One region of the Alkalihalobacillus phoenicis genome, then DNA from elsewhere that is predicted to be linked to it. Evidence: riboswitches for the same ligand, from Rfam matches in the RefSeq annotation. Region 1 holds a riboswitch; each other region holds the start of a gene.
The links. A riboswitch is a leader RNA that binds a small molecule or an ion and turns the genes downstream of it on or off. The one in region 1 is predicted to bind thiamine pyrophosphate.
Positions count from the first base shown of each region.

Region 2: another riboswitch for thiamine pyrophosphate. It lies ahead of thiT (energy-coupled thiamine transporter ThiT); the one in region 1 lies ahead of thiC (phosphomethylpyrimidine synthase ThiC).
Region 3: another riboswitch for thiamine pyrophosphate. It lies ahead of thiE (thiamine phosphate synthase); the one in region 1 lies ahead of thiC (phosphomethylpyrimidine synthase ThiC).

Region 1 is NZ_CP154853.1:3,053,026-3,060,836, forward strand. It holds gene AA0017_RS14470 (mandelate racemase/muconate lactonizing enzyme family protein) at 1-1,018, opposite strand, end outside; gene AA0017_RS14475 (hypothetical protein) at 1,528-1,725, opposite strand; gene AA0017_RS14480 (DNA cytosine methyltransferase) at 1,895-2,962, opposite strand; gene AA0017_RS14485 (serine protease) at 3,140-3,301, opposite strand; gene thiC (phosphomethylpyrimidine synthase ThiC) at 3,320-5,062, opposite strand; TPP riboswitch at 5,207-5,321, opposite strand; gene AA0017_RS14495 (hypothetical protein) at 5,407-5,703, opposite strand; gene AA0017_RS14500 (glycine C-acetyltransferase) at 6,136-7,326, shown strand; gene AA0017_RS14505 (L-threonine 3-dehydrogenase) at 7,365-7,811, shown strand, end outside.
Region 2 is NZ_CP154853.1:2,901,377-2,909,187, reverse strand. It holds gene AA0017_RS13885 (nitric oxide synthase oxygenase) at 1-39, shown strand, start outside; gene AA0017_RS13880 (ABC-F family ATP-binding cassette domain-containing protein) at 131-2,029, shown strand; TPP riboswitch at 2,086-2,186, shown strand; gene thiT (energy-coupled thiamine transporter ThiT) at 2,268-2,813, shown strand; gene AA0017_RS13870 (CsbD family protein) at 3,113-3,301, shown strand; gene AA0017_RS13865 (SDR family oxidoreductase) at 3,560-4,471, shown strand; gene AA0017_RS13860 (hypothetical protein) at 4,497-4,661, shown strand; gene AA0017_RS13855 (carbon-nitrogen family hydrolase) at 4,784-5,578, shown strand; gene AA0017_RS13850 (L-cystine transporter) at 5,829-7,187, shown strand; gene mreBH (rod-share determining protein MreBH) at 7,234-7,811, opposite strand, start outside.
Region 3 is NZ_CP154853.1:1,302,143-1,309,953, reverse strand. It holds gene AA0017_RS06180 (MTH1187 family thiamine-binding protein) at 50-358, opposite strand; partial or broken gene AA0017_RS06175 (DUF1385 domain-containing protein) at 446-1,126, opposite strand; gene AA0017_RS06170 (hypothetical protein) at 1,150-1,737, opposite strand; gene thiD (bifunctional hydroxymethylpyrimidine kinase/phosphomethylpyrimidine kinase) at 2,296-3,108, opposite strand; gene thiO (glycine oxidase ThiO) at 3,126-4,235, opposite strand; gene AA0017_RS06155 (thiazole synthase) at 4,354-5,130, opposite strand; gene thiS (sulfur carrier protein ThiS) at 5,135-5,332, opposite strand; gene thiE (thiamine phosphate synthase) at 5,338-5,961, opposite strand; TPP riboswitch at 6,046-6,155, opposite strand; gene AA0017_RS06140 (hypothetical protein) at 6,218-7,327, opposite strand; gene aspA (aspartate ammonia-lyase) at 7,628-7,811, opposite strand, start outside.

The sequences.
Region 1 (7,811 bases):
CTTCTTTAAATTCTGGCCCTTTAATCAGTTTGTCTTGGAAATAATCTCGGTCGGTCGCAAAATACTCCACCCATTTTACATTAGAGTTTCCTATCGCTAAATGAACATGAATTTGCTGTAAGTTCCATGGTGAAATCGGAATATTGTATGCGGTTGCAAAATTGTAAATCCTTAACCAATCGGTGATTCCCCCAGTTGCCATCGCATTAGGTTGAATAATATCAACTGCTTTCTTTTCTATTAATTGTCTAAAGTCATTCAAGCCACTATGCTGCTCTCCACCAACGACATACGTATGACCAGCGAGCTCTCTTACTCTTGCATATCCATTAATATCTTCAGGAGAAACAGGTTCCTCAATCCAATACAGATTGAACTTTTCCCATTTTTTCACTTGCTGTATAGCTGTTTCCGTATCCCAGGAACCATTTATATCGACCATTAATTTCACATCGTCACCAACCGCTTCCCGAACGGCCTCAACCCGTTTATCTGCTTCTTTTAATGAGACTGCCGATAAACCACCTCTAATTTTTATTGCGGTATGTCCGTTTTCTACATATTCTACAGCCACTTGTGCCAACTCATCTGGTGGAAGCTGGTGCCCTACATTCGCATACGTTAAAACACGGTCTCGTTTGTTTCCAAATAATTCAGCTAAAGGAACATTTAATAATTTCGCTTTAATATCCCATAAGGCAAAATCAACGGCCGCCACACAATCTCTAATCATTCCTCGCATTCCAAATCGCCAAGGGGCATCATACATTTTCCACCAGAGCTTTTCATTATGCAGTGGATTTTCTCCTAAAATTAAGTTGCGAAAATTTCTTTTTAACAAGGTAACCGCAATATCACTGGCAACGCCATGTGGAAATATTGGTGTACTTAAAAACCCTGTCCCACTTACACCATGATCAGTTTCTACATTGACAATGACAATCTCATGTCCACTAAAAGCCATATCTGATTTCCCCATCTGTACATATCTTTCAACCGTCATATCCGTTATTTTCATTCTGTTCTCCTAGCCTGTTTAGTCAAAACTAAATTTTGCTAGAATACCTCCCTTGTTTTTAAATTCCACTCCCCAAAAGAAAACGCTTTCTTTTAAATCCCTTGATGTCATTATAAGACCCTTCACTAAGGAAAACCTCTTTAAAAATCTTTCTTTTACTTTAAAAAAGTTTAAAGAATAAGGAACATACGTACTTATATAAACTTTATAAAAACACAAAAAGGCACAGCATTGAATCACTTTCAATTGAATCCTCATCACTTAATCTCCTATGTGAATAGTGCGAATTAAAAGCAGAAAAGAACTCATATATAATGGTCAATTCAAAGCAAAATAAAGCACTCTTTTTAACTATACGGCCTTATGACATTTATATTCGTATAAATATCATACAAAAAAGAGCCATTCTACAAGAATCGCACATCTTGTGGAATCGCTCTATTTCCCTGTCGTTTTGAGGGCTGTCATACCATTTCAATCAAAATGGAAATTAAAAACATAGCCTTTTCTTATTTGAATATTTTTTTGAACGCCTTAAAAAATGTTGTACGCTGATAAATTTTATAATGACTATTTTTTTTCGGAGTCGTAATCCATCCATAAGTTTTAGGTGTTCGAACTCCTGGGCGATGAACGACATAATGTTTGACACTTGTTTTCGCTGAAATTCTCTGTTTTAAACTAAGTTTTCTTATTCCCACTTTCATATTATCAGCCCCTCATCTTTTTGCGGTAAAGACTAAGATGCTACTCTAACATTCATTTCGACGTAAAAAGGTTCAATCCTTGTCTAAATTCCGAATAAATCGTTCAAATTTATTTATACGATACTACTTTTTACAACCGAGACCGCTAAGTGTTTTTTTGCTATAAATGTTAAAGCCTTGATAACTGAAAGGAGGAACCTTCAATTCCTACTATCGATTCGTGTAATACTTTATTTTCGTGTAATACTTTATTTTCGAGCAATGCAAGTATTATGTACTGTAACACATTAATTGGAACACTATTCCCAAACTGTTTCCATGCTTGACCATCACTGACTGGAATTTTAAAGTCCTCTGGAAACCCTTGAATTCGGGCACATTCCCTTGGTGCCAATTTACGAACTCGACCGTTAATCAGATAACAACCCGTTTTGCTTCCAGGCCCGCCTCCTTGTGCAGATAAAGTAACCGCATGGCCTAGCTCACTATAAATACGCTCACCCTGTCCTCCTTTATTAATCGTCCCAACTCGAACAGGCTTTAAAATATACTCCATTAGTAAAGATTCGGCCGGTACTTTATCAAAGTCAACGGTCATATCGTCCCTTTTGATCACATAATGGTCTGTTTTCTCATCATGTAAAAGGTAATCTCTTAAAATGACACGGTCATTAGGAGGTTTCGGAAAGGCAAAAGACTCGACTTGTAAATCTTTCCGAATCGCCACCATATAAATTCGTTCTCTATTTTGCGGTAGACCAAATTGACTCGCATTAAGAACTTGATGCCAAAATTGATAGCCAATCTGCTCAAGTGTTTCTCTGACTGTATTTAATGTATTCCCTTGATCATGAGTGGCAAAATTACGGACATTTTCCATCAAAACAAGCTTCGGTTGATGATGCTTCACAATCCTTGCAACATCAAAAAACAGCGTTCCTCTCGTATCTTCAAATCCTTGTCTTTTTCCCGAGATACTAAATGGCTGACACGGAAAACCCGCACATAAAATGTCATGCTCTGGGATTTCGCTAGGCTCAATTTGTGTGATATCTCCTTCTGGATGGATGCCGAAATTTTCCGAATAAGTCGTTTGGGCATGCTTATCCCATTCAGATGCATAGACACATTCAGCCCCAAAAGACTTCATCGCCAAATGAAAACCACCAATACCAGCGAATAAATCGACATATTTCATCCCGTTTAAAGAGTGAGCAAACTCCGTCACATTAATCATTTTCAAATCCTCTTTCTTCGTCCAACTTCTATCCCATTATTTTAACACAAATAAAGAATTACTTTTATTTAAACCCTTTTCCTCTCCCCATGCTTCTGACTTTCTTTCCTAAACATCCATGCATCCGAATTTCACATGTTTTCACTCATAAAAAAGAGGCTAGATTAGCCCCCTTTTTTAATAATATAAAATTTTCACTTTCTCACACTTGTCGCATTGAACCATATACGTATCTCCCGAATAATGATGGTCACATTCGCCTTGAATTTGTTCAATTAATTTTTCTAGCTCTTTAATCGATGACTGGTATCCTAGAATTGTGGCCTTTAATTGATTCACCTTTATTTTAATCAGCCCCTATAAGTAGAGTTGACTGCCTTTTTCCCGAAACTCTTCGGATTTTTCTTTAAAGCCTTCTTTCACTTCCTCGTTGCTTTTTCGAATGTCATGAGAGATTCTCATGCTGCAAAACTTCGGTCCACACATTGAGCAAAAATGAGCCGTTTTGGCTCCTTCTGCTGGTAATGATTCATCATGAAAGGAAAGAGCTCTTTCAGGATCAAGTGATAAATTAAATTGGTCTCTCCAACGAAATTCAAATCGAGCTTTAGATAAAGCGTCATCTCGTTCTCTCGCATTTGGGTGACCTTTCGCCAAGTCAGCAGCATGGGCCGCTATTTTATACGTAATCACTCCTTCTCTTACATCATCACGATTCGGTAAGCCTAAATGCTCCTTAGGCGTCACATAACAAAGCATCGCCGTGCCATACCAACCAATCATCGCTGCTCCAATGGCTGATGTAATATGGTCATAACCTGGAGCAATATCCGTTGTCAACGGGCCAAGTGTATAGAACGGTGCTTCCTTACAAAGCTCGAGCTGTTTATCCATATTTTCCTTAATTAAATGCATCGGAACATGTCCTGGACCCTCGACCATGACTTGAACATCGTGTTTCCAAGCCCGTTCTGTCAATTCACCTAATGTTTCAAGCTCAGCAAATTGGGCTTCGTCATTAGCATCAGCAATCGAACCAGGTCTCAGTCCATCACCTAAGGAAATACAAATATCATAGGCTTTTAAAATCTCACAAATCTCTTCAAAATGCGTATATAAAAAGCTCTCTTCATGATGAGCTAAACACCATTGAGCCATAATTGCCCCGCCTCTTGAAACAATGCCCGTTACTCGCTCCACCGTTAATGGAATATATCTTAAAAGAACACCAGCATGAATCGTAAAATAATCAACGCCTTGTTCCGCTTGTTCGATTAAGGTATCACGATATACTTCCCACGTAAGGTCTTCTGCTACCCCATTCACTTTTTCTAATGCTTGATAAATCGGGACCGTTCCAAGCGGTACTGACGAATTTCGAATAATCCATTCTCTTGTCGTATGAATATTCTTTCCGGTTGAAAGGTCCATAATATTATCAGCTCCCCACCGTGTCGCCCAAATCATCTTTTCCACTTCTTCTTCAATCGATGAGGTCACAGCGGAGTTACCAATATTGGCATTAATTTTCACATGAAAGTTTCGCCCGATAATCATTGGTTCTGATTCGGGATGATTAATGTTGGCAGGAATAATCGCTCTCCCTTTTGCCACTTCATCTCTCACAAATTCAGGCGTCATTTTTTCACGAATCGCAATAAACTCCATTTCCGGGGTAATGATCCCTTTACGAGCATAATGAAGTTGTGTGACATTTTGGTTCGCTTTTGCTTTGAGTGGCCTTTGTTTCATTTCTGGTAATGGAACTGTATTTTTTGTTCTTCCATTATCCTCTGGTTTCATTTGCCGACCATCATACTCTTCACAGTCTCCACGTTCAGAAATCCAAGCCGAACGAATTCTTGGTAATCCTTTTTTTAAATCAACGTGATAGTTATCATCTGTATAAGGACCGCTCGTATCATAAACTTGCAACGGTTCATTTTCCACATTTATTCCATTTATGTTTGTTTCACTCAACTGAATCTCACGTACCGGCACTAAAAGATCCGGTCGTGAACCTTGCAAATACACTTTTTTACTTCCTTCAAAACTAGACATAATCGATAAATTCTTCTCATTCACTGAAGATGTTGACATTCTACTCGCTCCTTTGATTTGTAGTGGATCGATGTAGAACACGCCAAAAAAGCGGAGGCCGTTTGACTAGAAGCCACAAAAAAACCAGATCCAATACACATGAATGGACCTGGTTTACTTAACTCATAGAAGTTAAAAAAAAATTAAATAAACGACTAACTTCCCTACGCTGGCATGATCCAGATCAGGTCCAAAGAGTCAAAAAGTTTCAGCGCACTTCTCTCTCAGCCCAGCTCATTGGGCACCCCTAGCTACTTATATTAAGTTTCACAGAAATTATATACTTTTCCAAAAATTACGTCAACACAACATTTGTAATAGGTTGTTTTTAATGACCTTGTCTATTATTTTTGCCTAATCATTTCGTCTAACCCTAAAATGCGAATACGTTGATACGTCGCATAATGGGAACGATACAACAAATTACTCGCTTCTCGAACAGACAGTTCCTTTGAATATTGTACGAGAAATCTTTCTTCATCTTCTGTCCACCTTCGACCTATGTTTGGTGTTTCCAATTGATACAATTTCAACTCAAAGGCGAGATGTAATAATTCGGTTAACGATAATTGGTTCAAATCCATTAATTCAGTAATTGATAAATGTCCCCAATGTTCTTTGATCTGATTTTGATTATTCAATATTCACACCTCATAATACGTTACTCGTTTCATGGGCGACCAGTCTCTCTTTCATTTATATGATGAAATACCCTATCCGTTATACAACACATATCTACTCCCTCTTAATTGTACCACAGCACAAAAAGTAAAATTGGGCATTTTATTGAACACCTTAAATTCGAAAAACATGAGCCTTTAAAGTTTGTAAATTATTAACATCATTTCTTTTCTCTCTTTTGAAAAGGATATAAATAAGGAAACTCATTTTAGGTCGTAATTGAAAAAGGAATTTTATCAATTTTGTCCTTTCTGCATATACAATATTAATGATATATGTTAAATTATAAGCAAATAAGATGATTTTTTTAGACAAACCACATTTTTTGTCCTCTGCAAATAAACATTTGTTTCTATGGATTGTAACCAAAAAAATGATGAGGAGATGATCATATGTCAAGCAACACATTACAACAATTTCTATCTACTAATTTAAATGATTTAAAAGAAAAAGGTCTTTATAACACTATTGATTCTCTAGAAAGTGCAAACGGTCCCATTATCAAAATTGATGGCAGAGAGTTAATTAACTTATCTTCTAATAACTATCTCGGCCTTGCAACAGATGAACGCTTAAAAGAAGCCGCAACTAAAGCAATCGCTGATTTTGGAGTTGGCGCTGGAGCCGTTCGTACGATTAACGGAACCTTAAAATTACATGATGAACTAGAAGAAAAATTAGCCGAGTTTAAGCATACAGAAGCCGCAATTGCCTATCAATCAGGATTTAACTGTAATATGGCTGCCATTTCAGCTGTAATGGATAAAAATGATGCGATTCTTTCTGATGAATTAAACCATGCATCGATTATTGATGGTTGTCGTCTTTCTAAAGCAAAGATCATTCGCGTTAAGCACTCTGATATGGAAGACTTACGTCAAAAAGCAAAAGAAGCGACAGAGTCTGGTTTATACAACAAAGTAATGGTCATTACTGACGGTGTATTCTCAATGGATGGAGATATCGCAAAACTTCCAGAAATCGTACAAATCGCCGAAGAGTTTGATTTAATCACATATGTCGATGATGCCCATGGGTCAGGGGTTCTTGGTAATGGTGCCGGAACAGTAAAACATTTTGGTTTATCTGACAAAGTAGATTTCCAAATTGGAACCCTTTCAAAAGCAATTGGTGTTGTCGGAGGTTATGTAGCAGGTAAAAAAGATTTGATTGACTGGTTAAAAGTTCGTAGCCGTCCGTTCCTTTTCTCAACAGCCCTAACCCCAGCCGATATAGCTGCTTCCATTAAAGCAGTTGAGGTGTTATCAAACAGCACAGAGCTACAAGAGAAGCTTTGGGCAAACGGAGATTATTTGAAAAAAGGTCTAAAAGAACTCGGATTTGACATCGGTGAAAGCGAAACACCAATTACTCCTTGTATTATCGGTGATGAAGTGAAAACACAAGAATTCAGTAAACGTCTAAATGAAGAAGGCGTCTACGCAAAATCGATTGTTTTCCCAACTGTCCCACAAGGTACTGGTCGTGTTCGTAATATGCCAACAGCCGCACATACAAAAGAAATGTTAGATGAAACGATTGCGATTTATCAAAAAGTCGGAAAAGAAATGAACATTATCTAAAAACATTAACTTCAAAACGGATGAGCGGAGGAATTCTTATGAAAAAAATCTTAATCACTGGTGCATTAGGTCAAATTGGATCAGAGCTAACAATGACTTTAAGAGATCGTTACGGGGCAAAAAATGTCATCGCAACAGACATCAATAAAAACGACAGTGATGTTGTTTACAGCGGACCATTTGAGCAATTAGATGTTACAAATGATAAAGCCTTTTTTGAAACAGCTAAAAAGCATAATGTTGACACGGTTATTCACTTAGCCGCTCTATTATCAGCAACAGCGGAACAAAAACCACTTCTAGCTTGGAACTTAAATATGGGTGGACTTGTCAATGCCTTAGAAGTTTCAAGAGAGTTGAATACACAATTTTTCACCCCAAGTTCAATCGGTGCCTTTGGTCCATCAACACCAAAGGTTCGTACACCACAAGATACGATTCAACAACCAACAACGATGTATGGTGTCAACAAAGTGTCTGGTGAG
Region 2 (7,811 bases), 150 kb from region 1:
ATCGTTACCCCTAATTATTTTCGCAAAGATGAACTTTGATAAAGGGATTTTAGGATATAGTTGCCTTTAATAAATGATAGAAATAGGCATAGGAATATTAGTCCAGTGCTTTGATAAGGAATGAATGAGAATGAGTTTATTACAAATAGAACATTTAACAAAAACATTTGGAGAAAAGGTTTTATTTCAAGATCTCAATTTTACAATTAATGAAAAAGAACGGATTGGTTTGATTGGGGTTAACGGAACTGGAAAATCATCTCTTTTAAAAGCGATCGCACGGATTGAAGAAGCCGATAATGGTAAATTTATTCATGCTAATGATTTTCAAGTCGAGTACTTAGCCCAACAGCCTGATTTAGATCTGGATCTAACTGTGTTAGAACAAATTTATTATGGAGAAACGCCTATTATGGTGACGATGCGTCGTTATGAGCAGGCATTATTTGAGTTAGAGTTATCGAATGATGAGAAAAAACTCCAAACTTTAATGAAACTCCAACAAGACATGGATAGATTAGAGGCGTGGGAAGCGAATACGGTCGCAAAGACGATTTTAACAAAACTGGGTATTAAAGAGTTTGGAAAAAAAGTTTCAGAGCTTTCTGGTGGCCAGAAAAAAAGAGTCGCGATTGCGAAGGCTCTTATTAATCCAGTCGATCTTTTGTTGTTGGATGAACCTACAAACCATTTGGACAATGAAACGATTGAATGGTTAGAAGGTTTTCTTGGGCAATACAAAGGCTCTTTTATCGTCATTACCCATGATCGTTATTTTCTTAATAGGGTAACAAACCAAATATTTGAGTTGGACCGTGGTCGACTTTTCCGTTATCAAGGAAATTATGAAGTGTTTTTGGAGAAAAAAGCAGAAAGAGAAGAAATTGAAACACAGCAGGAAAGTAAACGCCAAAATTTATTAAGAAGAGAATTAGCTTGGCTGCAAAGAGGAGCAAAAGCAAGGACGACAAAACAAAAAGCTCGAATTGACCGAGTTCATGATCTAAAAGACCAAGAATTTAAACAGGAAACGAGAGAGTTCGATTTTGCGATTGGTTCCAAACGTCTAGGTAATGATGTAATTGAATTAAAGGGAGTAAGTCATTCTTTTTCAGGAAAGGAGCTCTTTTATCCATTTGATTATTTGCTTGTAAAAGGAGAACGACTCGGAATTATTGGGCCGAATGGGAGTGGAAAGTCATCCTTATTAAACATTATGGCAGGAAGACTTCAACCTGAAAAAGGCGAGGTTCATGTCGGGGAAACAGTCGAATTTGGTTATTATACACAGGAAGACCATGAAATTGATGGAGATTTAAAAGTCATCGAATATATTAAGGAAATCGCTGAAATCGTTTATACAAAATCAGGTGATGTCATCACTGCGGAGCAAATGCTAGAGCGTTTTTTATTTCCGCGTTCGATGCATTGGACTTACATCCGTCGTTTATCAGGTGGGGAGAGACGAAGACTTTATTTACTTCGAGTGTTAATGGCAGAGCCTAATGTACTCTTCCTGGATGAGCCGACAAACGATTTAGACACAGAAACGTTATCAGTATTAGAAGATTATTTGGAGCAATTCCCAGGTGTAGTTGTGACCGTATCGCATGATCGTTATTTCCTCGATCGGATCGCCCATCATTTGCTTGTTTTTAATGGGAAAGGGGACATTAATCGTTTTCAAGGTAGCTATAGCGATTATTTGGAAATGGCGAATGAAGAGAAAGAACAAGAACAACGGGATAAACAACAGGTAGCGAAAGCTCAAGCGACTTCAACAAAAGCACAAAAGAAAAAGAAACTATCTTATAAGGACCAAAAGGATTGGGAAACGATTGAAGGAAAAATTTCAAGCTTAGAAGAGAAACTAGAGAGTATTGAAGAAGAAATTGCAGCAGCTGGGAGTGATTTTACGATGATTGAAAAACTCCTTGCTGAACAAAAGCAGCTGAATGACGAATTAGAGAAAGCGATGGAGAGATGGGAGGAGTTATCGTTACTAGTTGAGGAGTTTGAAACGGATTAATAAGGAAATGGTCTACCACATAGAAACTACTTATGTTACAATGAAAAAAATAATTAGATAACCACTAGGGGTGTCGTTTGACTGAGAGAGGTAATAACCTTAACTCTTGGAACCTGATCTAGGTAAAACTAGCGTAGGGAAGTGGTGTTTACGGTTTTGCACTTATGGATTTAGTCTGTTCATATTGTGCAACGGATGACATCCCCCTGTGGTTACGCATAGAGGGGATGTTTTTCGTTTGGAAAGAGAACGTTTAGTGATTATGATTGAGGTAGCAGTGATTGCAGGGCTCGCAACGTTATTAAGTTTAGTAAAGATTAATGCTTTTTGGCCAAATGGAGGTTCGATCTCCTTAGAAATGATTCCATTATTTATTATTGCTTTTCGTCGTGGCTGGAAAGTTGGGGTATTAACTGGTTTGATTACCGGTCTTGTTGATTTATTAATTAGTCCATACGTTGTTCATCCAATCCAACTACTGTTAGATTATCCAGTTCCATTTTTATTGCTTGGTTTTGCTGCTCTCTTTGTGAAAAAAGGTCAAGTGCCTAAAGTGACTTCACTTATTATTGGCGTGATTTTTGCAACGCTTCTACGCTTTTTATCCCATTTTGCTTCAGGTGTCATTTGGTTTTCCGAATTTACGCCAGATGGATGGAATGATTTAGCCTATTCGGCTTTTTATAATGCCTCCTACCTTGTTCCGCAAATGCTTATCACTTTAGCAGTTTTAATTATTTTTGTGAAAAGCTATCCACAGTTTTTTAATGTGAAAAAGATATAAGCTCAAAAAGCCCGTTCCAAAATGACTGTTTAGGTACTTGAAGCCACTGAAAACGGGCTAATCTTAAAAAATGGTTACATTAGTTAACATACTCCGCCAGCTGCATGCTAACAGCAATAGCGGGCGAGCGTGAGTCTCCTCACCTTCATGTTGTTAGATGCCTCAGATGTTGTTTCGTAAAATTGCCGCTGATTTTGATAAATGATGAAAAAAAGCGATTCTGTGTTTGAAGGCTATCGATAACGGTAAATGAAAGAGTAAGCAACGATAAGAATTTTACTTTAGAGGAGGAAAAACAAATGGAACAAGTGAAATGGAAAGGTAAATGGAATCAAATGAAAGGTGAAGCGAAGAAAAAGTGGGGGAAATTAACCGATGATGATTTACAACAAGTGGACGGAGACAAGGATAAGTTAATTGGGAAAATTCAAGAAAGGTACGGTAAATCCAAAGAAGAGGCAGAAAAAGAAGTGAATAGCTGGAACTAAAACGATAAGCTGTTCATTCAATCCCCTTTTTGTTCAAACAATTCGTTTAGGTTAACAAGGGATTCGCTTAGACGAATTGATTATATAGATTGACCCCTATACTGGCTATGCTAGTATAGGGGTTTTTGGTTTTGCATGAATCATTTCAAGTCTCATATACATAGCATAGAAGTTAAAACGAGGAGGGGTTATGTGTCAAAAGATGAACAGGAGCAACTGCAAAAGATTAATGAATTACAGCAAAAATTTTTAGAAACGATGCGCTCTACGCCTTATCCGCTTTACCGTAATTATGGAAAAATCACACGGTATGAAGAAATACCTATCAGTGCCCCTGAACAAAGGCAATTAAGGCAGCCTGGTGTAGACGCGTTAATGGTGCCTCTACCAATTTTGGAAAATCCTCATTATAAAGGGAGTGGAAAATTAAAGGATAAGGTTGCTCTAATTACTGGTGGAGATAGTGGGATTGGAGCCGCCACCGCTATCGCTTATGCGAAAGAGGGAGCAGATATAGCGATATCTTATTTAGATGAACATGATGATGCCAATCGAACGAAAAAAAGAATTGAAGAGCTAGGCAGGCAATGTTTATTATTGCCAGGTGATGTTCGGGAGAAAAAGCAAAGTGTGGCGATTGTTGAGAAGACGATTGAAAAGTGGAATCGTTTAGATATTCTCGTGAATAATGTCGGCATCCAATTTCAACAAAAGGATTTAACCGATATTACGGATGAACAGTTTGATGACACATTTAAAGTGAATATTTATTCGCATTTTTATACGACAAGAGCGGCATTGCCTTATATGAAACCTGGCAGTTCGATTATTGGGACGACATCAGTTGTGACGTATAATGGCGAAGAACAAATGATTGACTATACAGCTACCAAGGGAGCGATTGTTGGATTTACTAGAGCACTAGCTAAGAATGTGATTAAAAAGGGAATCAGAGTGAATGCAGTAGCCCCAGGACGGATTTGGACCCCTTTAATTCCTGCCAGTTTCACGGCTGATCAAGTTGCCACCTTTGGTTCATTAAACCCAATGGAACGAATGGCACAACCGTTTGAATTGGCCCCGACTTATGTGTATCTTGCTTCAGATGATGCCAGTTTTGTCACGGGGCAGGTTCTTCATGTGAATGGAGGAGAAGCAACTAACTCCTAATGTGACTTTGAAAGGAGGAGAAGGAATGCGATTTGAATTTAATCCTGAAATGGTGTTGCTTTTATTAAATGAATCTGATGATTTGGTCACAATGCATTATATCGATCACTCTTGGACGATGCAAAAAATAGGGCCAAGACCGCCTTTTTATACGAACCCAGTTTATAAAAGTGATTTTCCGCTTATTTAACGAGAACGATTCCACCTCCTACTTTAACAATGCTTTTTTCTTTTGCTTTCTATTTAAATACGCTAATCTATCAATAAGGAAGTAAGTTAAGAATAGTAGATGAAGTGAAGGGTGGAATCGAGATGTTACATGTTGCATGTTTTCAAATGGATATTACCCCAGGAGATCCGGAGGCTAACAGGCGGGTCGTTGAAGCTTGGGTGAAGGAACAAATGACTGTTGATGAAAATACGGATGTTTTAGTGTTACCTGAAATGTGGACGACGGCGTATCGATTAAAAGATTTAGCTAAAACAGCAGATACACCAAATGGAGAAACGATTCAATTTTTAAGTGATCTAGCTAAATTTTATCAAGTTAACATTGTTGGAGGCTCTATTGCTGTGAAGGAAGCAGGTGAGATTTATAACCGAGCCCTCATTTTTAATCGTGAAGGTGAGCTTATTTATGAATATGATAAAATTCACCTTGTGCCTATGTTAGATGAACCGAAGTATTTAACTGGTGGCAGGCAAAAGGTTGAATCGTTTACTTTGGATGGTCATAAGATGGGAATTATTATTTGTTATGATCTGCGCTTTCCAGAGCTGGCCCGTTCCTTAGCTGTAGAAGGCGTTGAATTGTTATTTGTTGTCGCTGAGTGGCCTGAGGTGCGTGCGATTCATTGGGAAGTATTACAGCAAGCAAGAGCCATTGAAAATCAGATTTATTTAATTTCTTGTAATAGAGTGGGAGAAGATGAGGGAACTTTATTTTCCGGACGCTCTATGTTTATTAACCCTTGGGGAGAGGTTATCTTAAAAGGAGCAAAAGATAAACAAGAGACTTTAAGGGCGAAATTAGAGCTTGAAGAAGTTGCGGAAATACGTGAGAATGTTCCAGTTTTTAAAAGTCGTGTTCCTCACCTTTATAAATAGGATATCTTTTAATGAAGGAGCTGTTCCAAAGTTGGAACAGCTCTTTTTTCTTTCTAATCAGAAGGAGAGTTCATCGGTGTTTAGCTACTAGAGAAAAGAAAAAATAGAGATCGGAAATAAGTTAGGTCTATTTTCAGTTAAGTTGAATAAAATAGATTATTCCTACCTAGCTGATAGGAATAATCTTGTAAAATGATCTACGATAAGAAGGGGGAGGGTTTAAGTGTTTACCATTTTAAACATTGTCATTATGCTATTATTTATTTTTGGTTTATATGTCATGCAAAAGAAGCAGATTTCCTTTTCTAAAAGAGTGTTTACGGCTCTAGGTGTAGGGATTGTTTTTGGGTTAGTACTTCAATGGGTATATGGTTCATCATCTGAGATTATCGTAGAAACGACAAGTTGGTATAATATTGTTGGAACCGGTTATATTCGATTTTTACAAATGATTGTCATGCCTTTAATTTTTATTTCAATCTTAGCTGCCTTTACGAAGCTAACGATAACGAAAAACCTTGGGAAAGTTAGTACCCTAATTATTGCTATTCTAGTTGGAACGACAGCTATTGCTGCCACTGTTGGAATCGTTACGACGCTTGGTTTTAACTTAGAAGCGATTGAAATTGAGCAAGGAGAAGCAGAAATCGCTCGTGGAGCGGCAATGGAGGAAAACTATACAAATAATGTCGAAGGTTTGACTTTCCCTCAGCAAGTGATTCAGTTGCTTCCAGCTAATCCATTTTTAGATTTTACTGGTGCTAGGTCTACTTCAACGATTGCGGTCGTTATCTTTGCTATTTTCTTAGGAATCGCTTATTTAGGAGTTAGACGAAAAGAACCAGCACAAGCTGCAATGTTTGCAAAGATTATTGATTCAATCCATGCAATTGTCATGCGTGTCGTTAAAATGATTATTAGATTAACTCCATATGGGGTGTTAGCGATTATGACCCGCACGGCAGCAACGAGTGATTTAGCTTCGATTGCCAACCTTGGAAAATTTGTTGTTGCTTCATATGTAGCCTTAATTGTCATGTTTATTATTCATTTATTGTTATTATTAATATCAGGATTAAATCCAATTACGTATGTGAAAAAAGCATTCCCTGTATTAGCTTTTGCTTTTACCTCAAGAACGAGTGCTGGTGCATTACCTTTAAATATTGAGACACAACGCAAATTAGGTGTACCAGAAGGAACAGCTAACTTTGCAGGGTCATTTGGCTTATCGATTGGTCAAAACGGTTGTGCCGGAATTTATCCAGCAATGCTAGCTGTGATGATTGCCCCAACAGTAGGGATTAATCCACTAGATCCAGGGTTTCTTTTTACGTTAATTGTTGTGGTGGCTATTAGTTCCTTTGGGGTTGCTGGTGTTGGAGGAGGAGCAACATTTGCTGCTTTACTCGTTTTATCAGCCCTAGATATGCCGATTGCTTTAGCTGGTTTATTGATTTCAGTCGAGCCGCTAATTGATATGGGTCGAACAGCTGTTAACGTAAGTGGGAGTATGACAGCAGGTACGTTAACTGGAAAATGGACGAAGGAGCTTGACGAAACGGTTTATAATGATCAAACTCAACGATTAGAGGCACAAGATATTTAAAAAGAAGAAATCCCGTAAGTCCAGAAGGGCTTTACGGGATTTCTTCTTATACAGTTGCTTTTTGTAGTTTATCAATAAACTTTAATGAACGGCCAGTCCCGATCGCAACAGATTCTAATGGACTTGGTGCAATATGAACCGGTACGGAAATCTCATCCGATAACCATTCTTGCATGCCGTTTAGTAAAGCTCCTCCACCTGTAACCATTACACCACGATCGACAATGTCACCACTTAATTCAGGTGGACAGTTTTCTAACGTCGCACGAATAGCTTCTAGTAATTGCACCATAGATTCATGTAAGGCTGATTGAATTTCAGAGGATGTTAAGGTAATCGTCTTTGGTAGTCCATTAACTAAGTCGCGACCTCTCACTTCCATCGTTAATTCTTCGTGCTCGATTGGGGTATAACCAATTTCCATTTTTACTTGTTCGGAAGTTCGTTCCCCAATTAAAATATTGTATTGTTTACGTACATATTGAATAATCGCGTCATCAAGCTTGTCTCCTCCAACACGGACAGAGTTACAAGAAACAACACCACCGAATGAGATGATCGCAACTTCTGTTGTCCCACCACCGATATCGACGACCACATTGGCTATCGGTTCGCTAACGGGCA
Region 3 (7,811 bases), 1.8 Mb from region 1:
AGCGAGAAAAACCTAACAATGGGGCCCCTCTGTTAGGTTTTTCTATTTACTATTTTTCTAACTCTCTCGCAACGGATTCTAGCTTTCCTTTTAAAGTTGTTGCTTTGTCTCTTCGGTCATCAATACGGATATTGGTTGCGACACGGGAGCAGCCTTTTTCAAATGGAACTTCATGAATCGCTTGAATCACTTCAAACAATACAGGCAGCTCTCCTTCAATCAAAGTACTCATCGGGGTTAATTGAAAAGTAATTTTGCCTTCATATGTTTGCAACACCTTTTGAATTTCACTTACATACTCACTCACACTTGGATTATCGGTTCCAATCGGTACAACCGTTACATCTACAATAGCCAATTGCTTTCTCTCCTCTACTTTAAGTTTGATTCTTTTCAATTCAAGATGTTCTGGAAACTCTTCTAATGCCAATAGCCTGTACGATTCAATCGCAGCGATTAAGTGCATTCGTTCTGGCTCTTCAGTCGTCCATTTTCGCTGTAGCCAATAAGAGATTCCTAAAACAAATTTTCTTAGTCGCTTCATCTTTTTCATCTTCATTAACCAAATCACAAGTGGGACCACTAGTACAGCACCATAAGAAGCATACATAATACTCGATGAAAAAGATACATTAATAAATAGGTTAAAGATCATCGTTAAAAAAAGGACGGCCAAAAAATAAATTACAACCGCATTTGTGGAACAATTTCGATTCGTAATCTCTGCTTTTTTAATTCTCGCTATTCGAGCCCTAATTTTCCTACCTCGATCACTAAAAACTTTATGCTCAGCTCCATGGTATTTTTTTAATTCCCTTGGAAAAATAAAGTGAGTACCAAACATAAAATAAATCAAAAAATAAAAAGGCAAGCCATTAAAAGCGAGTGGGTATACGACTTGAATCAATTTTGGCCCCAAAATTAAAGCCAGATAAACGGTCGAAAAAAGTTTAAGCCACATCGGTAAAGTAGTTGTCACTTGATAAATCATCCGACTCATCGTTTTAATACTTAGTGGTTTAATCCATTTTTGGAGTTTTCCTTTGTGATGATAAGCACAGGCAACATGCTCTTGACCGATAAAGAAAATCCCTGCTTGAAAGGACAATCCTCTAATAACAGCCATCTTTTATATCCCACTCCTTACTCTCATTCCCTCGTACTCACATTTAAAACCCAATATGGAATTCCTGATCCTCGTTCAAACTCGACCGTTTCAAAAGTCGCATCTGCTGAAACAAGTGGTGAATGGTTCACCCATGTATGTAATAAAAATACCTCTGCCGAAACAATCTCATCCGATTCTATTATTACGACAGCTTCTCCTAAGTTCCCATAACTAATATGCTCATCTAATTGATTCGTAAATGTAAAAATAAGCCCATTTTCTCCTTCAATTGCATGTGATTGCTCAATTACTTCATCAGAATAGAACAATTGCAACTCACTCTCAACGACCGAATAGTCTTCTACAGGCTCTCCAGCTTCATTATAAAAGACGACCCCGAGGTAATCATCTCCATTTAAACCATCAGCTGGGGCAACCGTCCAATCCCAGTTAGCTCTGACGGTTACACTGTCATCACCTTGATGAAATGCAACGTTCAATTCGATTTCATCTATTAATTCTTCGTTGGTGACCCCTTCATTATCATTTAGAAAAAACATTCCCCCAACAATCATCAAGACGATTAAAATTCCTGGTAAAATATATAACGCTTTGTTTCCTTCCAACATTTTTTGTCTCTCCTCATATAAACTAGTTCCCACAACGCTCATTATACCTTAAACCTTGATCAAAAGCATCGCTTAGCCATGTAGCTAAATACGAATAGACATTTTGTAAATTAGGTAAAGTTCCCTTTTGTTTCTAAATATAACTAGAGAAATGCCGACTGAATGTCGCGTGGCTGGCGTTGATATGTAAATTAGGATGAACATCGCCTGCCACTTTGCCTACTAAAAAAAGGTCTATTCAGTAAAATTTAGTTCCATTAGTTAGCCTACTCCGCTCGCTGCATGCCCTACGCGTTCCGCTCCCTCCGTTTTAGCTTTTAAAAAAAGAAACACTGAAAGCCAACTTAATCAGATAGTTAATGACCTTAGATTTTCTCTCAAAAGATGAAGTAGAGACCTTTTAAGTAGACTCCCTCCTTTTATCAAAGGATAACCTGTAAAAAAACAAATAATTCTAACTATTTTACAATGGATAGAGCACGACAATAATAGAAAATGAGCGACGGGTCCCCATCGCTCAAAACACATTGATATCTATATTCACCTAAAAATGAAACGTCATGACTTTCTCTTTAATCGTTGATAAGCATGATGGTTTGTTGGTCCAATACCTGTTCCTAACTGAATGGAGTCCGAGATTGCTGCTGTAATAAAGTCTTTCGCCACTTGAACGGCTTCTTTAATTTCTGATCCTTTGGCGAGTTCGGCGGCAATAGCGGCAGCAAACGTACAACCTGTCCCATGCGTATGCTTTGTATCGATTCGTTCCACATGATATTTGGTCATTTCTTTTCCATCATATAATAAATCAAGTGCCGGTCCTTCCGTTAAGTGACCACCCTTTAATAAAATATACTCTGGCCCTAGCTCATACAGCGCTCTGGATACTTCTTCCATTTCTTCAATGCTTGTAATCTCTTTTTCTAAATCTAAGATAGCTTGTGCTTCTGGTAAATTAGGCGTAATCACTGTTGCCACTGGTAACAGCTTTTCTTTTAACGCATCTATCGCTTCTTGTTGTAACAAGGTCGCTCCACCTTTAGCAATCATGACCGGATCGACTACGATGTTTTTTAACTGATATTCTTTCACTTTTTCGGCGACAAGTTCAATAATTTCAGCCGAAAACAACATTCCTGTTTTAACCCCATCTGCTCCGATATCAGATAAGACAGCATCTAACTGAGCTTCAATTGCCTCTACAGGTTGTGGATAAACACCGTGTACGCCTAATGTATTTTGGGCTGTTATTGCGGTAATGGCACTCATCCCAAATGTCTCAAGCTCTTGAAACGTTTTTAAGTCTGCTTGTATTCCTGCCCCACCACTACTATCAGAACCTGCAATCGTTAATGTTTTCGCTATATGCATTTTTTTACCTCCTTGCATTAAGAAAATCTTTCTGGGGAAAATCGGTCGATTGGGACAAGTGTCGGCTTTCCTTCCACTAAGTCGGCAACGATTTTGGCTGTAATTGGACTTAATAAAATCCCATTTCGGTAATGTCCCGCCGCAAAAATCACATTTTTAGCTTGTTTTAATTGCCCAATAAATGGGTACCCGTCCTGAGTAGCCGGACGCAATCCTGCCCAAGTATGAAACGGTTTAAGTGTTTTTAGAAAAGAAAAGATGTGATGATTCCAATTCGTTAAACGAAAAATCCCTTTTTCTGTTACATCGGTTTGAAAACCAGCAATGTCTTCAGAAGCACCGTTAACAAGTGTTCCATTCGCTTTAGGTACGACATATCCTTGGCTCGAATAGACGATATGACGAACTCGCTCCCGCTCCAATTCATAAGCACAAATCTGTCCTCTAATCGGGTAAATAGGAATCGAAAGAGCAAAAAAGTCTTCTAATTCCTTTGCCCACGCTCCAGAACAAATAATAAGTTCGTCACCTTCAAACTGTTGACCATCATCACTTTTTAATAAAACACTTTTATCTACTTCATTAAGCTCTACTTTGCCTAAGTTTTCATAAATCTCGACACCCAATTGTCTACATGCTGCCTCCAGTGCTTTCACATAGCCAGGTGCATACACATGGCTCTCTTCTGGATAATACATGGCAGCGATAATTTCATCAGATAACTCAGGTTCTTTCTCTTTCACTTGTTCAGCCGTTAAAAGTTCTGCTGTTACACCCCATTGACTCTGCCAAGCAAGGCGAGTTTGAAGTGCGAGAAGATCAGCTTCATGATAGACAACGTGTAAGCTTCCACTTTCTTTATATTCAAAGTCTTCGTTTGAAACATTTTTTATCTCATTCTGCCAGTCAGCAAATAATCGTAAACTTTCTAAACTCAGCTTAAAAAAGTCATCTGGATCTTCGCCAATTTCAGAAAGAGGGGCAAGCATTCCTGCTGCTGCCCCCGATGCTTGTCCACCACATTTATTTTTCTCTAAAACCGTTACATTAAATCCTCGTTTTTTTAATTCGAAAGCGGCAGATAATCCAATGACGCCTCCACCAAGAACAATTATTTCTTTCCCCATTGTCTACACGCCCCTAAAGACATCATTGTTATATAGTCTATCTATGAATTTGTTATCTTCACAAAAAGCTCATTAACCAATCGGATATTTCACGCTTTGTTTCTTTGTCGTCCATGCACTACAATTGAAATTCTGCAAATCCACTACTTGCCGTCGCATATTTCTTTTTCGGAATCCGACCTGCTTCATACGATAGACGCCCTGCTTCAATAGCCAACTTCATCGCTTTTGCCATTTTGACTGGATCCTTTGCTTTAGCGACAGGAGTATTCATTAGAATCCCATCGACGCCTAATTCCATTGCTTGTGTAATATCCATCGTACTGCCTAATCCAGCATCAACGATAATAGGTACATTGCTCTCTTCTGCTATTAAGCCGATGTTGTACGGATTAAGAACGCCTAATCCTGAACCAATCGGGGCACCACCCGGCATAACGGCAGCTGCACCTGCTTCTTCAAGCCTTTTACAAAGAATAGGATCATCCGATGTATATGGCAAGACAACAAACCCTTCGTTTGCCAAAATTTCTGTCGCTTTTAACGTTTCTATTGGATCAGGCAATAGTGTCTTTTCATTGGCACTTATTTCGATTTTGATCCAATTACTAATACCTGATGCCTTTGCTAATCGAGCAATCCGAATGGCCTCTTCTGCATTCGTGGCACCGGATGTGTTCGGTAAATACGTAAACGCTCCAGGCTCAAGATGTTGTAAAATCGCATCCTCTTCGGGAGCTTCTAAATTCACACGTCTAATCGCAAATGTCAACACCTCTGCTTCCGATACACGAATCGCCTCATTCTGAACAAATGGATTCGGATACCTTCCTGTGCCTAAAAAAAAGCGTGAATTTAATTGTTTCCCTGCTATTTCTAATGTTTTTCGTTTCATTGGTTCAACCGCCTCCTACAAAATGGACGAGCTCAATTTCCGTACCCGCTTCAACCTTTGTTTTTGCCCACTCATCTCGTTCGATAATTTTGCCATTCACTTCGGTGACGACAAGATGGGATTCAAGTTCAAAATGAGAAACGACCTCTTCTAATGTCATAACATTTAATTCATGTTTTTTACCATTAATCGTTAATTCCACTTCAATCACACTCCGTCAAGGATTTTAATAAATTTCTCGGCTGTCCCTTTGACATCCTCGGCCCCAACAATTTCACTAATCATACAAATTCTTGTTGCCCCAGCCTCAATTACTTGTCCGACATTATGGAGTTTGATTCCGCCAATCGCAACAAAAGGAATTTCCACAACCTCTTTCACTTCTTGAATGTATGCAGTCGTAACAGGATCGACTACATCCTTTTTGCTGTTCGTTGGAAAAATCGGTCCAACGCCAATATAATCAGCTCCACCAGCTTCTGCCTCTTTCGCCTCTTCGACAGCATGTGTTGAAACACCAATCATTTTATCTGGTCCAACAAGCTTTCGTACATCAGCTAGTGGCATATCATCTTGTCCAATATGCACTCCATCGGCATCTACTGCTAAAGCAATATCAATATAATCATTCACAATAAACGTCACATTATGTTTTTTCGTCAGTTCACGTAATTTCTTTGCTTTTTCAAAGACAACTTTTCTTGAACTCTCTTTATCCCTCAACTGGATAATATCCACCCCACCTAGAATGGCCTCTTCCATTACTTCAATCAGGTCTCTTCCAGTGTGAAATTCTTCTCCAGTAATCGCATATAAACGAAAATCTTTCATGTTTTATCACTCCTACATTTTTAACAAAATATAAAAAACCACACTTCATTCAATAGGAAAGAAGCGCGGCTACTCATACAAAATCATAACAAGCATCAACTTCCCTACGCTGGTATGATCCAGATCAGGTTAAAAGGGTAAAAGGAACCACCTTTTTCTCAGCTTATTCAAGATAAGCACCCCTAGTTTTCTCGTAAAATATAAAATTATTTACCCTTTCATTATGACAGATGCCCAATAAAAATCAAGGGAAAGACTATTCAATACTCACTGATATCTCAAGATCATCTAAACGTAGAATTTGTTCGAACTGGGTACCTATGAGTAAAAAGTTTTCATCTGGTGACAATTGTAATGGCACATTTTCCTGCCATTCCATTAAAAACTTGTCTTCACCGGTTTCAAGCGAGAATTGTCTTAATTCAAACCCTTGATCATAGCTATAATAATCACTACTATACTTAGGCTTGAAATAATAAAAAAAGTTCGTTTTTTTTCCATAATCAAAAAATGGGATCCACCACTGGTTAGAGTGAGTACTTAAAATCGGTATTTCTAAATCTTTTACATGCTTGGAATCCCGATAAAAGGAATAAACCGAATTCTCATCATAAATCGTCTCCACCGCAATATGCAAAGACAATGAATTCCCGAAATATTGATACTCAATCAAATCTTTATTCGTATATTCTTCTTTATTTCCTTTAATCGAATAACGATATAATGGAGCAACCACGTTCATATCGTCTATTCCCCTCTTTATATAAGCCAAATGAGCATCTGGTAACCATTGAACATACGCTGCCTCAATTGTGATTGGCAACAATTTATTTGTCCAGATATCCACATAATAGGATTCATGTTGCCAGTCCGGTAAAAAAGCAGTCACTATGACTTCGTTTTTATTATCCGGATGGAAATATACATTGTATTGTTCACCAAACCCCTCTAATTTCATTAACAATTCCCCAGAACTATCTAAAAATAAAAGATCGACCGTCTGCTTCTCTTGATTAAACTCTTGAATGGCAATGATCGACTGATTTGAATTTATATGAACATCATAAACGATGTGCGGCGTTTCATAAAATATGGCCTTTTCACTACTAAATAGATGATAATGACTTATTTTCGACCCATTCTCAGACTCTTCTAGGGTTAAAATTGTTCTTGAATCAAGCCAGCCTATGACATTATAAAAAGGGTAAGTAGATTGATAAGGAATGATGACAGAACTTTCCCAATAATGCTCTGTCACTTGCTGTTTTTCTCTCAGATCGTTATAAGCTTCAGGTAATGGTTGACTATGATAAATCGTACAGCCTGATAATAGGACTAAAAGAAGAAATGTCTTGATGAATTTCAAATGACATCACCTTCATTCCATTTCATTCAACCTATTATCCCATGTTCATATGGACTATACAATTGATAAGACTAAATGATTAGTAAAAATTTCATAACTGGATAAGTTTTAAGGTTTTTTTAAGCCTGAAATATCATATCTGCGTGATTTGAATACGTTTTATCATTTTTTATACTTTTTAGACAAATTTTATTAAAAACAGATTGTAATGAGGAGAACATATTTTGAAAACAAAAAAGGACTATCCACTTAAGGTCATTTGACGACTTTAAGAGACAGTCCCATCTTTATAGAACAATATTACCCATAAATAAAACGGGCTCCAGCAATTCCAGGATTCGTCATTTCTTTCGGATCTAAGATTTCATTTAATTCTTCTTCCGATAAAATACCACGTTCTAAACAAATTTCACGTACAGAGCGACCCGTTTCAATCGCTTCTTTAGCGACTCGTGAAGCAACTTCATAACCAACATGAGGATTA